2 linked regions of the Saccharicrinis fermentans DSM 9555 = JCM 21142 genome follow. Each later gene encodes a partner of the first gene's protein in a complex. Links are inferred from orthologs where the notes say so. Each region holds a gene or a part of one and is shown on either strand. Other genes may lie near its edges.

What was found.
Region 2: the proteins of secA (region 1) and secY are in contact, whole or in part, in a crystal structure (PDB 3DIN), measured with the Thermotoga maritima proteins. The link is inferred for Saccharicrinis fermentans DSM 9555 = JCM 21142 from one-to-one orthologs. Residues at the interface, in WP_004082002.1 of Thermotoga maritima: Glu261, Ala262, Arg263, Lys300, Ala301, Arg302, Thr303, Ile304, Ile305, Leu323, Tyr324, Asp325, Pro326, Val329, Ser330, Tyr333, Ile336, Lys340, Phe345, Val349, Glu363, Phe364, Tyr374, Ser375, Gly376, Gly377, Glu393, Ile395, Thr482, Ser483; in WP_004081795.1 of Thermotoga maritima: Glu108, Gly109, Glu110, Glu111, Ala236, Glu237, Arg238, Arg239, Ile240, Thr241, Ile242, Gln243, Tyr244, Ala245, Arg246, Arg247, Val248, Thr249, Gly250, Arg251, Arg252, Val253, Tyr254, Gly256, Ala257, Ser258, Thr259, Tyr260, Leu261, Pro262.

Annotation. Positions count from the first base shown.
Region 1 is NZ_KI912107.1:2,527,480-2,532,114, reverse strand. What follows is about bases 422-4,318. They hold secA (preprotein translocase subunit SecA), read left to right. Parts: upstream 422-809; coding sequence 810-4,118; downstream 4,119-4,318. Other genes in these bases: lgt (prolipoprotein diacylglyceryl transferase), read left to right, coding at 4,259-4,318; CYTFE_RS0110070 (hypothetical protein), read left to right, coding at 422-701. Also shown: CYTFE_RS0110075 (M48 family metallopeptidase), read left to right, coding at 1-38; more of CYTFE_RS0110070, read left to right, coding at 297-421; more of lgt, read left to right, coding at 4,319-4,635. UniProt on the Escherichia coli protein: Required for protein export, interacts with the SecYEG preprotein conducting channel.
Region 2 is NZ_KI912107.1:3,681,445-3,684,774, forward strand. What follows is about bases 1-2,962. They hold secY (preprotein translocase subunit SecY), read right to left. Parts: upstream 2,164-2,962; coding sequence 838-2,163; downstream 1-837. Other genes in these bases: infA (translation initiation factor IF-1), read right to left, coding at 1-12; map (type I methionyl aminopeptidase), read right to left, coding at 30-815; rplO (50S ribosomal protein L15), read right to left, coding at 2,170-2,616; rpmD (50S ribosomal protein L30), read right to left, coding at 2,645-2,821; rpsE (30S ribosomal protein S5), read right to left, coding at 2,833-2,962. Also shown: more of rpsE, read right to left, coding at 2,963-3,330. UniProt on the Escherichia coli protein: The central subunit of the protein translocation channel SecYEG. Consists of two halves formed by TMs 1-5 and 6-10.

The DNA.
Region 1 (4,635 bases):
CCTATTTGCCAGAGGCTTATAAGTACATGAAAAAATAATTTTTATTATCTGAGATTTTTTATTCCGCCCATTTTGCCTTTGTTGGAGTGGGAGATGGGCGGATTACTTAGGTGAAAGGAAGTGTCTATTTTATAAAAATAGCTCAACTATTCTTGTTCTTATGGGACTGAAGCAAGAAAGATATTTGGGGATGAGATGATGTGTTTAATAAATAAATCAATGATCTCTTATCTATTATCTCTCATGTAAAAGTCTTTTTTATTACATTTGTCGTCGTTAGAATTTCGGTATAGCAAATGAAGAAAGATTTTTCACGATTTAAGGTTTTGGGTATCACTCTGTTAGTGACGGTGTCGTCATGTGTGGGGGGTACGTTAGATCTGAATGCCGAAACTCTACGCAGCTATGGGTTTGAGTTTGATATTTCTTCTGCCGATAAGATAAAAGGTGTAGGTAAGTATAAAAGAGTAAGAAGTTTTTCGGGCTCAAAATCAAAAATCACCCGTCTAATTGAATCTGGAAGAACGCACATGGCCGTCCCTGGTCTGTCGGTTGATTATTGTCCTATTGTATTTTATTTGAGGTTTGAACACTATTTGATACCTCTTATTCATAAAAAAATTATTGTTGGAATACTATTCTATTCCGATTCTTTTCATGGAGTTCATTTTCATAATCGGGCAGGACCTCTTTCTTGTTGATTCTTAAAAGAATCGTTAACGATTGGTTTTTTCTATAAAACATTACAAAGTACCTAATTTTTGAGATAGATACCTGCGTGTTCTATTTCTGTATATTTAAAAATAAGCATGGCATTTATAAATAACATGGTTACCAAATTGTTTGGTAGCAAATATGAAAGAGATTTAAAAGAATTAAATCCAATAGTAGAATTAGTAAAAAAGGTTTCTCCTGAGCTTGAAAAGTTGAGCAATGACGAATTACGTCAACGGAGTAACGATTTAAGGACTAGGATAAGCGCCTATATAAAGGACGATCAGGATAGGGTAGCTGAGTTAAGGGCAAAAACGGAAGATGGTTCTGTTGGTATTACAGAAAGGGAAAAGATTTATGCTGAGATTGATGCAATAGAAAAGGAGATCGATGATAAATTAGAGAAAATATTAGGTGATATTCTTCCTGAAGCTTTTGCTATATTAAAAGATACCGCCCGTCGTTTAACTGAGAATTCAACCATTGAAGTTACAGCTACTGATTTTGATAGAGACTTGGCAGCAGTGCACGATTTTGTAGAGATAGAAGGAGATAAGGCCATCTGGTATAATTCTTGGGAAGCAGGAGGAACTAAGGTTACCTGGGAGATGATTCACTATGATGTGCAGTTGTTTGGTGGGGTAGCGCTTCATCAGGGAAAAATTGCTGAGATGGCAACAGGTGAGGGTAAAACATTGGTGGCTACACTTCCTGTGTTTTTGAATGCACTTACTGGACGTGGTGTGCATGTGGTGACGGTGAATGATTACCTGGCCAAACGTGACTCCGAATGGATGGGGCCCTTGTATCAGTTTCATGGTCTTTCGGTAGATTGTATTGATAAGCACCGCCCTAACTCCAATGAACGTCGTAAAGCTTATAATAGTGATATCGCATTTGGTACCAATAATGAATTTGGTTTTGATTACCTGCGTGATAATATGGCGATATCACCAGAGGATTTGGTGCAACGTAAGCATAATTATGCGATTGTGGATGAGGTTGACTCCGTGTTGATTGACGATGCCCGTACGCCATTGATTATTTCAGGACCTGTTCCCAAGGGTGATGATCAGCTTTTTGAAGAATTGAAACCTAAAGTGGAGCGCTTAGTGGAAACACAGCGCCAACTGGTTTCAAGTATATTGGTGGATGCCAAAAAGAAATTAAAGTCAAATGATAAAAAAGTAGTTGAAGAGGGATCGTTGCTCCTGCTTCGCGCTTATAAGGGATTGCCTCGTAATAAACCTTTGATTAAGTTCTTGAGTGAGCCAGGTATGAAGGCTCATATGTTGAAGACAGAGAACTTTTACATGCAGGAGAATAATAAGAATATGCATGTGGTTACTGATCCCTTATATTTTGTGATTGACGAGAAGCATAATTCTATAGAATTAACAGATAAAGGAATCGATATTATTACAGGAGATTCTGATGATCCTAACTTTTTTGTGTTGCCTGATATTGGTTCAGAAATCGCAGAGTTAGAAAAATCAGAATTGGATGAGAAAGAGAGACTGGCCAAAAAAGATGAGTTATTACAAAGTTATGGTGTGAAATCAGAACGTGTGCATACCATCAACCAGTTACTCAAAGCTTATACTTTGTTTGAAAAAGACACAGAGTATGTAGTGATGGATAACAAGGTGAAGATTGTAGATGAGCAGACTGGTCGTATTATGGAAGGCCGTCGTTACTCGGATGGATTGCACCAGGCAATTGAGGCTAAAGAACGTGTGAAGGTGGAGGCAGCCACGCAAACTTATGCTACCATTACGCTTCAGAATTATTTTAGGATGTATCGTAAGTTGGCCGGTATGACCGGAACGGCTCAAACTGAAGCAGGAGAATTGTGGGATATTTACAAGTTAGACGTGGTGGTGATACCTACCAATAAACCTATAGCCAGAGACGATAGGGATGATAAGGTGTACAAAACCAATCGTGAAAAATATAATGCCGCTATTGAGGAAATTGTTGATCTTGTAAAACAAGGACGTCCTGTACTGGTGGGTACTACCTCTGTAGAAATATCTGAGCTGTTAAGTCGAATGTTGAAAATACGAGGTATTAAACACAACGTATTGAATGCTAAATTACACCAACGTGAGGCTGATATTGTTGCGGAAGCAGGAGGTAGTGGAGTGGTTACCATTGCAACCAATATGGCGGGTCGTGGTACCGATATTAAACTTTCTGAAGAAGTAAAAGCGGCTGGTGGTCTGGCTATTGTAGGTACTGAACGTCATGAATCGCGCCGTGTGGATCGTCAGTTGAGAGGACGTGCCGGTCGTCAGGGTGATGTGGGTAGTTCTCAGTTTTTTGTGTCCCTGGAGGATAACTTGATGCGCTTGTTCGGTTCAGATAGAATCGTGAAATATATGGATAGGTTAGGTGTTGAGGATGGTGAAGTGATTCAACATTCCATGATTACCAAATCGATAGAGCGTGCACAGAAAAAAGTAGAAGAAAATAACTTTGGTATTCGTAAGCGATTATTGGAGTATGATGATGTGATGAATTCGCAACGAGAGGTGATTTATACCAAACGTAGACACGCCCTCTATGGGGAGCGTATTCAAGTGGACTTGTCTAATATGATTTATGATACATGTGAAAGCATGATCAGTGAACATCATAGTAATGCCGACTATGAAGGTTTCGAGATGGATTTGATACGTGTGTTCTCTGTATCTTCACCTTTTGGAAGCCAAGAGTTTTTGAAGGGTAATCCTGCTGAATTGGCGGATAAACTTTATAGAGATGTATGGAGTGCATACCAGCGTAAAATAGAAGCTATTGCGGCTCAAGCAATGCCTGTTATTAAGGATGTGTATGAAACAAAATCGCAGCAATATCAAAATATAGTGGTTCCATTTACTGATGGACAAAGGATTATGCAGGTTACAACAAACCTTAAAAAAGCATACGAGTCAAATGGTGCTGAGTTGGTGAAATCCTTCGAAAAATCGATTATCCTGATGACTATTGATAATGCATGGAAGGAACATTTGCGTGAGTTGGATGATTTGAGGACGGCTGTTCAGAATGCCTCCTACGAACAAAAAGATCCTTTGTTGATTTATAAGTTCGAGTCTTTTGAGTTGTTTAAGACCATGCTTGATCAGGCCAATAAGGATGTGGTTTCGACTTTGGTAAAAGCCAGTATCCCAGTTCAGGATCCGGACGAAATCAGACAAGAAGAGGTTCGTAAGCGCCAGGACCTGAGTAAACTTACTGCCAGTAGACAGGGCTTTGATGGTAATGGTGGAGAAAGGAAAGAGAAACCGAAGGCTGAGCCAATTCGTGTAGAGAAAAAAGTGGGAAGAAACGAACCTTGTCCTTGTGGCAGCGGTAAAAAGTATAAGCAGTGTCATGGGAAAGGGCAATCTGCGCAAGCCTAATGCAATAGTGAGTTCTGTTGGAATTCAAGTGGCTTCTTTGGAGGTTCAAAATAATATGTTTGATTGTTGGGAGATTTTAGAATAAAGTCTCCCTCCCTGCCGTATTGCAGGTTATCTTTTATCTAAATAAGTAAAATTTTATGATACTTGACTTTGTTACCTGGACCGTAAAACCCGAAATATTCTCATGGGGTCCTATATCTGTACGATATTATGGATTGTTTTTTGCCATCGCTTTTATGTTGGGTTATCAACTGATGGAAAAGATGTTTAAGTGGGAAAAAATTCCATTGCCCTGGTTGGAGAAATTGTTTATGTATGTGGTAATAGCCACCATTGTGGGAGCTAGATTGGGGCATGTGTTTTTTTATGGTTGGGATTATTATTCACAACATTTGGACGAGATACTTATGGTGTGGAAAGGTGGTCTGGCTAGTCATGGTGGTGCCTTGGGAATTGTAATTGCCATCATTATATATTCTAAAAAAGTCACAAAGAAATCACCTATATGGACTTT
Region 2 (3,330 bases), 1.2 Mb from region 1 along the record:
TTGTTTAGCCATAATATATTACCTTTTTTTTAATTTTCAGACTGCAAAGTTAATATTTCTTCGACAAATTTAAAACTAGAAAGTATATCTGCCTCACTTTTTCCCACTGCAACAGTGTGTTCGAAGTGAGCTGATATCTTTTTATCGATCGTCCTGATGGTCCAACCGTCGTTTTCCTGAACAATATTACGCTTACCTAAATTAATCATTGGCTCAATGGCTATGACCATTCCTGGCTTCAATAAGGTACCATTACCTCTTCTACCATAATTAGGTACTTCAGGTGCTTCATGAAGGTTTCTTCCAACCCCATGTCCTACCATTTCGCGCACCACCGAATAACCTCTGGCTTCACTATGTCGCTGCACTGCATTTCCAATATCGCCCAAGCGCTTACCGGCCACTGCATTTTCAATTCCTTTATAAAGTGCTTCTTTGGTAGTCAACAACAAATCTCTTTTTTCTTGACTTACTTCGCCCACCTCGAAAGTATAGGCCGAATCACCATAAAATTCGTTTTTCAATACGCCACAATCCACCGAAACAATATCACCATTTTCCAATGGCTTATTATTAGGTATTCCATGTACTACTTGTTCATTCACCGAAGTACAAAGGGTATTGGGAAATCCCTGGTAATCTAAAAAACCAGGGATACCACCATTATCCCTAATAAATTCCTCGGCCACTCTATCCAGTTCCAGGGTAGTAACACCGGGTTTGATAATTTTAGCTACCTCACCAAGTGTTTTAGCTACTAACATGTTACTTTGTCGAAGTAACTCAATTTCCTCGTCTGTTTTAAGATATATCATTTTAAGAACGACCTCTCATTAATTAGTAAACAGCAGGTCCACCACCAGTTCTACCTTTAATTCTTCCTGATTTCATCAATCCGTCGTAGTGACGCATCAACAAGTGACTCTCTATTTGTTGTAATGTATCCAGCACAACACCCACAAGAATCAACAGAGAAGTACCTCCATAAAACTGAGCAAACATCCTATCCACACCTGCAATCATTGCAAAAGCAGGTAATATTGCCACCAAAGCTAAGAACACCGATCCTGGCAGCGTGATTTTAGACATAACTGAATCCAGAAAATCAACGGTTTTTTTTCCTGGTTTCACACCGGGAATAAAACCGCCATTTCTTTTCATGTCCTCTGCCATCTGCGTTGGATTGATTGTAATAGCTGTATAAAAGTATGTAAAGGCAATGATTAAAAAGGCAAATGTAACATTATACCCAATTCCGGTAAAATCGGCAAACATCGATGTAAACCAACTATTACCACCATCTCCTACATATCCGGCCAATGTAATAGGCACAAACATAATTGCCTGAGCAAAAATGATAGGCATTACACCAGCAGCATTCACTTTCAAAGGTATGTATTGACGAACTCCGCCGTATTGCTTATTTCCGACAATACGCTTAGCGTACTGCACGGGAATACGACGTGTTCCCTGTACCAACAAAATTGTTCCTGCAAACACAAAGAAAAGAACTACAATCTCAATCAACAACATCACCAAACCGCCTCCTTCTTCAAGACGAGATACGAATTCTGCTACAGCAGCAAATGGCAGTCTGGCAATAATACCGATCATAATAATCAGTGATATACCATTACCAATTCCTTTTTCTGTAATACGCTCTCCTAACCACATTACAAACATAGTACCTGCTGTAAGTATGACAATTGATGTAATTCTAAACATCAATCCATTAGAAGAAACGGCTACATCAGGAAGGTTAGCCAAATAAGCTGGTGATTGAAACAATAGTATGATAACTGTAAGATAACGTGTAATCTGGTTAATCTTACGTCTACCGCTTTCGCCCTCACGCTGTAGCCTTTGAAAATAAGGAACAGCGATTCCTAGAAGTTGAATAACAATAGATGCAGATATGTAAGGCATAATACCTAAGCCAAATATAGATGCATTAGAGAATGCACCTCCTGAGAACATATCTAACAGTCCCATAACGCCTTCAGCAGTTTGGTCTTTTAATGCACTTAATTGAGTTGGATCAATACCCGGCAATACAATAAAAGAACCTAAACGGTAAACCAATACCAGTCCTATTGTTGTAAGAATACGAGATTTAAGATCCTCAATTTTCCAAATGTTGCGAATTGTTTCGATCAGTTTCATTGTGATTTACAGTTTAACAACGGTTCCTTGAGCCGCTTCGATTGCGCTCACCGCTGATTTAGAAAAGGCATGAGCTTTCACTTCAATTTTGGCAGTAATATTTCCGTTACCAAGAATCTTCACCCGGTCATTCTTGCTGATAAATCCGGCTTCGCGAAGAACGTCCACGTCAATTACAGACAAATTGTTCTTTTCGGCAAGTTGTTGTAACAAGTCAATATTTATTGCCTTGTAGTCCACCCTGTTGATGTTTTTAAACCCGAATTTAGGAACACGTCTCTGTAAAGGCATTTGACCACCCTCGAAACCAATTTTTCTTGAATAACCAGATCTGGACTTGGCACCCTTATGTCCACGAGTGGATGTACCACCATGGCCAGAACCTTGTCCTCTACCAATTCTTTTTCTTGTTTTGGTAGAACCTTCTGCAGGTTTTAAATTACTTAAGTCCATATCTAAATTTAACTTAATTCGTTATCAATTATTTTTCTATACTAACCAGGTGTCTCACCTTTTCAACCATACCAAGAATTTGAGGTGTTGCCTCAAATTCTTTGGTTGCATTAATTTTTGTTAGTCCAAGAGCCGTCAAAGTTCTTTTTTGACGTTCGGTAGAACCGATTTTACTCTTAACTTGAGTTACTTTTATTTTAGCCATTTTTGCTATCCTTATCCGTTAAATACTTTGTCTAACGTAACACCTCTATGCTGAGCTACCGTTTGAGCGTCTCTTAATTCCTTAAGTGCATTAATAGTAGCTTTTACAAGGTTATGTGGGTTTGATGAACCTTTTGACTTAGCCAAAACGTCCGTTACGCCAACACTTTCAAGTACAGCACGCATCGCACCACCGGCTTTAACCCCGGTACCGTGAGAAGCAGGCTTCATAAAAACGCTAGCTCCACCAAACTTACTATACTGTTCGTGAGGTATTGTTCCTTTAAAAACAGGAACTTTCACTAGATTCTTTTTAGCGGCTTCCACACCTTTTGCTATTGCAGTTGTTACTTCGTTAGCTTTACCTAAGCCCCAGCCTACGATGCCATTTTCGTTACCAACTACAACTATAGCAGAAAAACTAAAAGTTCTACCACCCTTGGTAACCTTGGTTACACGGTTAATGGCAACTAACCTATCCTTTAACTCAAGGTCGTTATTACTTCTTAC